DNA from 2 places in the Roseovarius sp. CAU 1744 genome. Region 2 is predicted to be linked to the other one. Evidence: riboswitches for the same ligand, from Rfam matches in the RefSeq annotation. Region 2 holds a riboswitch; the other holds the start of a gene.

Region 1 (3,411 bases), on a different contig from region 2:
AGCGCACGGGGAATAGCCGGTACAGTACGTCACCCCGCACGTGGGCGTCCTGCGCCAGCGCATAGGGCCCGGCCATCAGGAACAGCGCCCCGTACATCTGCACCATCATGTCAAAGGCCCAGACCGTCGGCGCGTTCAGCACGTAGCGCACGAAAACCTCATAGCTGACCGACAGGGTCAGGATCAGGATGCACCAGCCAAAGGCCTTTCCGACCCACTGGCTGAGCCCCTCTATCATATGGATGAATTTAACCACCGTTACCCCCCGGGATTGCCCTGCCGGTCAACGGGGGCCGCGCAAGGCGGTCCCCGGACGATCTTTGGACCTTAACCGTGATCAGCCAAAGTAGTGCTTGTAGGCCAGCTTGTAGTCAGGCTGGTTCAGGTTGAGGTAGTTCATCACGTTTTCGGCATAGGCCTTCTGGCTGTCGACGACCTTGGCAAAGAAGGCATCTTCCGCCGAAATCCGATCAATCACGATGTCCCACGCCTTCAGCTGTTCCGCCATCACGCTGTCGGGCGTGCGGTAGACATTCACGCCCTGCTCGTCCCGCAGGGTGGTCAGGTCATCCGCGTAGCGTTTCGTGTTGTGCCAGTAGAAGTTCGAGTTTTCGGCCTCGGACGCGTATTTCAGAATGGCCTGCAACTCAGGCGCCAGGCTGTCGTACTTCTGTTTGTTGAAAGTGCACTCGAAGAACTCCTGCGACTGGTGGAACGAGGCCAGGTGGTAGTGCTTGGACACATCCTGCATGCCAAAGTCCCGATCCGAGGTCGGGTTGTTGAACTCGGCCGCATCGATGAGCCCCGATTTCATCGCCGGCTGGATTTCCCCGCCGGGCAATTGAACCACCGACATGCCCATCTCCAGCAGAACGTCTGCCGCCAAACCAACGGTCCGGTACTTGAGGCCCGACATCTGACTGGCATCGGTGATCTCTTCCTTGAACCAGCCCAGTGGCTGCGCGGGCATTGGCGAGTTGAAGAACGACACGACGTTCAGTCCCAGGCTGGCCATCAGTTCGTCAAACAGTTCCTGTCCGCCGCCGTAGTGGACCCAGCCCAGCACTTCCTGGCTGGACCAGCCGAAGCAGGGGCCGGTTCCGAAGAGCGATGCAGCCTTGGATTTTGAATACCAGTAGGCCGGCACATAGTGTGCCGCATCCAGAACGCCGCGATGCACCGCATCCTGCATCTGGCTGGTCTTGACGACCGAGTTGACCGGCAGAAGGTCAATCGTCAATGCGCCACCGGACATTTCGTTGACGCGGTTCACATAGGATTGCGCGTTTTCCAGAAAGATGCCGCCGCCCCAGGCCGCCTGCATCTTCAGAGTAACGCCATCGTTCTGTGCGATGGCCGGCGTCGCGAGCGCACCAGCCCCCGCAAGTGCCGAGCCGCGCAGGAATTTCCTGCGATTCAGTGATTTTGTCATGTTTCCTCCCAGTTTTTTATCCGCTGCTCCGTGGCGCAACAGAAAGATCAGATGCGAACGATATTCATCGATGCACCAGGTTCGGGAGTCCGTTTGCGAATTGCAGGATTGCTAGCACAATCAGCTTCGGACACTCTCCCCCCTCGTTATTTCTAAGCCGCGGATTGTTCTAAGTACAGAAAAATTGGATAGTGAAACTTACCAATTACCCAAAGGTCGGCTATTCTCCTGACTTGCGAGTGCGGATTTGGCCTCTTTTCTTTGTCACGATCGGCATGGAAATGCTGCAGTGCAGGGCCGCATTGGAATATGCCGACCCGGTACGGATAATAACCTGCAAAAACTGCGGGATGATGCCTTTCCCCCGCAATGCGTCGGACCGCGAATTGCATGCATTGGGTGCAGGTACCGGGATCATCAGCCCAGAGCCTTGGGGCGATTGAGGGGTAACCCAGTCAATCTCATCAGGTGAATTCCAAGTCCGCAAGCTGACCTTGATCCAACCCCATTCTGACGCCCGCAAAGCGGATCAGGCGCCCATTCGCTGCGACGGCGCGGATGACCGCCTGCCTGCTCTTTACAAGCGGGCCGTGACGCACTATCGCGGATCTACGCAGGGGAGTCCCGCCCAAGGGACTGAGAGGCTGAATGGGTGAAAACCCGGTGACGCGACCCTTTGAACCTGACCCAGCTGACACTGGCGTAGGAAGCTAAGGTTGCATCGCCACAACCGGCCCGTGCAACCAGAACAGAAGGCGCGTTTCGCCTTCGGCTCCTCTCCAAACTCATCTGGTGTTTTTTTGAGACTAGAGCTTGAGGAGCGCCAAAATGAACGTGCCGAACCCGAAAATCACCACTGGCGAATTGCCCGCCTCGCGCAAGATTTACGTCGCGGGCGAAATTCATCCCGATATCCGCGTGCCCATGCGCGAGATTTCGACCCATCCCACGGCGGGAGAAGCGCCGCTGCCGGTTTATGACAGCTCGGGACCATATACCGACCCCGAAGTGCCGTCTGACATTATGCAGGGCCTCAATCCGCTGCGCGCCGAATGGATTCATGCGCGCGGAGATGTCGAAGCATATGAAGGGCGCGAGATCACGGCTGCTGACAACGGTTTTGCCGAGGGGGACAGGCTGACCCCGGATTTTCCGGTTAAACCGCGCCCGCTGCGCGGCAGGTCTGGTGCGGCTCCGACCCAGCTGGCCTATGCCCGTGCCGGGATCATTACACCGGAAATGGAGTTCGTGGCGATCCGCGAAAACCAGTTGCGAGAGACCTCTCCCTGTCACCGGGATGGCAACGATTTTGGCGCCAGTATTCCCGACTACGTGATGCCGGAATTCGTCCGTGGAGAAATTGCCGCGGGCCGCGCAATCATCCCCGCCAATATCAACCACCCTGAAAGCGAACCGATGATCATCGGGCGCAACTTCCTGGTCAAGGTCAATGCCAATATGGGAACCTCGGCTGTGACCTCCAGCATGGAGGAAGAAGTGGACAAGCTGGTCTGGGCCATCCGGTGGGGTGCGGACACGGTGATGGACCTCTCCACCGGGCGCAACATCCACAACACGCGTGAATGGATCATCCGTAACAGCCCGGTGCCGATTGGCACTGTCCCGATCTATCAGGCGCTGGAGAAGGTGAACGGCATCGCCGAGGATCTGACCTGGGAAGTGTTCCGCGACACGCTGATCGAACAGGCCGAACAGGGGGTGGATTACTTTACAATCCACGCCGGTGTGCGCCTGCACATGGTGCCGATGACGGTCAACCGGGTGACCGGCATCGTGTCGCGCGGCGGATCCATCATGGCGAAATGGTGCCTCCATCACCACAAGGAAAGCTTCCTGTACGAGCATTTCGAAGAAATCTGCGACATTTGCCGCGCCTATGACGTGTCGTTCTCTTTGGGCGACGGGCTGCGTCCCGGCTCGATCGCGGATGCCAATGATGAGGCGCAGTTTGCGGAGTT
Region 2 (3,411 bases):
TTTCGGAAAGTCTTGCGCAATTGACCATTCCAACCCTGGTATACAACGGTGCCTTTGATCATGCGGGGTTTCTGGAAACAGCCCACGAGCTCGACGAATGTCTGCCGCGATGCAGGCGGGCCCTGGTTGAGAAGAGCGGCGGGTTTCCGGCGTGGGAAAATCCCAGTGCAACAAACGCACTGGTGAAGGGCTATTACAAGAGTATCGGAGAATTCGTGTGATGAGATTCCTGTGGCTTTTCGTGGCTTTGTCGTTGAGCGGCATCGGTGTTCGGCCAGCATTGGCTTGTGGGCAGGATAGCGATTGCGTCATCGGCGATCGACACTATCGGATTTATATGCCAGCCCGTGAACCCGCGGACGAACGGGTCGGAGCCATTGTGTTCGCCCACGGATTTGGTGGATCTGCGAAGGGCACGTTACGGAACCAATCACTTTTGCAGATCGCAGACGACCTTGGTGTGGCAATTGTCGCGGTCCAATCGGCCGCCAAGGATTGGTCAATTCCGGGTGCGCCATCGGAGGTTACTCTGGATGATGTTGATGAGCTCGCATATTTCGACGCCGCGATTAAGGATATGACGACCCGTTTCCCTATCGACCCGAACAGATTGGTCGCGTCCGGGTTTTCGGCCGGTGGGATGATGGTTTGGAACCTGGCATGTTATCGGAGCCACCAATTCGCTGCATTTATCCCGATTGCTGGAACCTTCTGGCGGGGCGCGCCTTCGGATTGCGCAACTCCACCTAAAAGCATCGTTCATATCCACGGCGACGACGACAAAATCGTCCCGCTGAAAGGTCGAAAGGTAATGGACACGCATCAGGGAGATGTGGCTCAGACATTGGAGATGTACGCACGCTTCGGTGCCTTTGACGTAGCAACAGATTCTATTGAGGGTGATCTTAAATGCAGAAATCGCCGAAACAGCGATGGTCTGCTACTCAGCTTCTGCCAGTTCTCGGGTGGCCACTCGTTCAAGGCCCAACATCTCCGCAGCGCGTGGCAGATGCTCCAGAAAACAGGCACGCTGTGATCACGACAACAAAGCTGGACAGGTCGTTCAGCACCCTGGCCGTTCATCCGTCCGTCGTCAGAGTTTTTCGGAATGCTTTGGCTGTTTCGTAGCGGAGGCTCTGGTTCGATTTCTGTTTCTTGATCTCCTCGCGAATCTTCAGGATTTTCGCGCCCCGGCCATGATGAACAACGGCGGGTGCCAGGTTGCCGATACTCTCGTGGTATCGTTGGTTGCCGTCGGGGGCGACGAGAGCCCCGATCTGACGTTCCAGGTCACCGGGCAGGAAGTAGTTCTCCAACAATAGCCGCCTGGCCACCAAAATTTGCCCACTCCCATCGCTGCAGCCTTCAGGCACAAACAAATGCGGTTGTGCTGCTGCCCGTATTCTCCTATCACCAACCCTACCTCGGGGTGCATGGACGACCGTGCTGAGATGCCATTTCGGCGAACCCGTTGAACCTGAACCGGCTAGAACCGGCGGAGGGAAGGGGGCACCGGTTTCATCCATCCTTACCCTCTCGCGAGCCAATTGGAGGATGACATGAAACATCTGCTTATTGCTGCGGGAATTCTGAGTGCGACATCGGCCGTCGCCGCCGATAAACCCGAACTGACCGTCTATACCTATGACAGCTTCGTTTCCGATTGGGGCCCGGGCCCGCAGGTCGAAGAGGCGTTCGAGAAGACCTGCGATTGCGACCTCAAGCTTGTCGGGGTCGAGGACGGCGCGGCGCTTCTGTCGCGCATCCGGCTGGAGGGGGCCGGCTCCGACGCCGATATCGTGCTGGGCCTGGATACAAACCTGCTGATTGCGGCCCGGGAAACCGGTCTGTTCGCCGCCCATGACGTCGAAGCCGATTACGCGCTGCCGGTCGCCTGGGCAGATGACCATTTTGTTCCCTATGATTGGGGGTATTTCGCGTTTGTGCATAACGCGGGTGCCGAGGTGCCGGGCAACTTCCGCGACCTTGCGGCAAGCGATACCAAGATCCTCATCCAGGATCCGCGCTCGTCGACGCCCGGCCTGGGGCTGCTGATGTGGGTCAAGGCGGCCTACGGCGATGCGGCCCCGGAAATCTGGGCCGATCTGTCGGACAACATCGTGACCGTGACCAAGGGCTGGTCCGAAGCCTACGGCCTGTTCCTGGACGGCGAGGCCGATATGGTGCTGAGCTACACGACCTCGCCCGCCTACCACCTGATCGCCGAAGAGGATGACAGCAAGGCCGCCGCCGTCTTTGACGAAGGTCATTACATGCAGGTCGAGGTGGCGGCCAAGCTGGCCGGCTCGGATCAGGTTGAATTGGCCGACCAGTTCCTGGCCTTCATGGTGTCGGACGCGTTCCAGTCGATCATTCCGACAACCAACTGGATGTATCCCGCGGTGATGCCTGCCGATGGGCTGCCCGCCGGATTCGACATGTTGGTCACGCCTGAAAAAGCCCTGTTGCTGACCCCCGAAGAGGCGGCGGCAACCCGTGACGAGGCGCTTGGCGAATGGTTGGGCGCGCTCAGCCAGTAAACCCGTGGCCCGGGGTCATCGCGGCGGCTCTGGTCGCCGTGCTGATCCTTGGTACGCTGGTCGCCGTGGCGTTGCGCGCCGAAACCGGGCGGGGGTTTGGCCCTGCAGACTGGGCGGCGCTGCGGTTCACGCTGACCCAGGCGGTTCTGTCGGCCGCGCTCAGCGTCGCGCTTGCCATACCCGTGGCGCGTGCACTTGCGCGCCGCCGGTTCCACGGGCGGCGCGTGTTGATTGCCCTGCTGGGGGCGCCGTTCATCCTGCCGGTGATCGTGGCCATCCTGGGCCTGTTGCAGGTCTTTGGCCGCGCGGGATGGATTTCCGACCTGCTGGGGCTGGCCGGCCTGCCGCCCATCCGCATCTACGGGTTGCACGGCGTGGTGCTGGCGCATGTCTTCTTCAACCTGCCCCTGGCCACGCGGCTGATCCTGCAGGCATGGCAAGAGGTTCCGTCCGAACAGTTCCGGCTGGCGGCACAGCTGGGCTGCGACGGGCGTGCCGTCTTTCGGCTGATCGAGGCGCCGATGCTGGCGCGCGTGGTGCCCGGCGCGCTGGCGGTGATCTTTGCGCTTTGCCTGACCAGTTTCGCCGTGGCACTGACCCTGGGCGGCGGGCCGCGGGCGACGACGATCGAGCTGGGGATCTACCAGGCCTTTACCTATGATTTCGACCTCGGGCGCGCGGCAATGCTGTCGGCGCTGCAACTGGTGCTGACGGTGCTGGCCGGGATCGCGGCGCTCAGGCTGGCGCGTGGCGGCGGTTTCGGTACCGGGCTGGACCGGCCAATCCGCCGTTGGGATGCCGGCGCGCCGCTGGCCGATACGCTCTGGATTGCGCTGGCCGCAGCCTTCCTGCTGCTGCCACTGGCTGCGAT

The links. A riboswitch is a leader RNA that binds a small molecule or an ion and turns the genes downstream of it on or off. The one in region 2 is predicted to bind thiamine pyrophosphate.
Region 1: another riboswitch for thiamine pyrophosphate. It lies ahead of thiC (phosphomethylpyrimidine synthase ThiC); the one in region 2 lies ahead of thiB (thiamine ABC transporter substrate binding subunit).

Annotation. Positions count from the first base shown of each region.
Region 1 covers NZ_JBDOQV010000006.1:245,391-248,801, reverse strand. The annotation lists gene AAFO92_RS14095 (TRAP transporter small permease subunit) at 1-256, opposite strand, end outside; gene AAFO92_RS14090 (TRAP transporter substrate-binding protein) at 338-1,432, opposite strand; TPP riboswitch at 2,038-2,158, shown strand; gene thiC (phosphomethylpyrimidine synthase ThiC) at 2,261-3,411, shown strand, end outside.
Region 2 covers NZ_JBDOQV010000008.1:89,121-92,531, forward strand. The annotation lists gene AAFO92_RS16735 (alpha/beta fold hydrolase) at 1-221, shown strand, start outside; gene AAFO92_RS16740 (polyhydroxybutyrate depolymerase) at 221-1,036, shown strand; gene AAFO92_RS16745 (hypothetical protein) at 1,080-1,316, opposite strand; TPP riboswitch at 1,416-1,521, shown strand; gene thiB (thiamine ABC transporter substrate binding subunit) at 1,560-2,540, shown strand; gene AAFO92_RS16755 (thiamine/thiamine pyrophosphate ABC transporter permease ThiP) at 2,516-3,411, shown strand, end outside.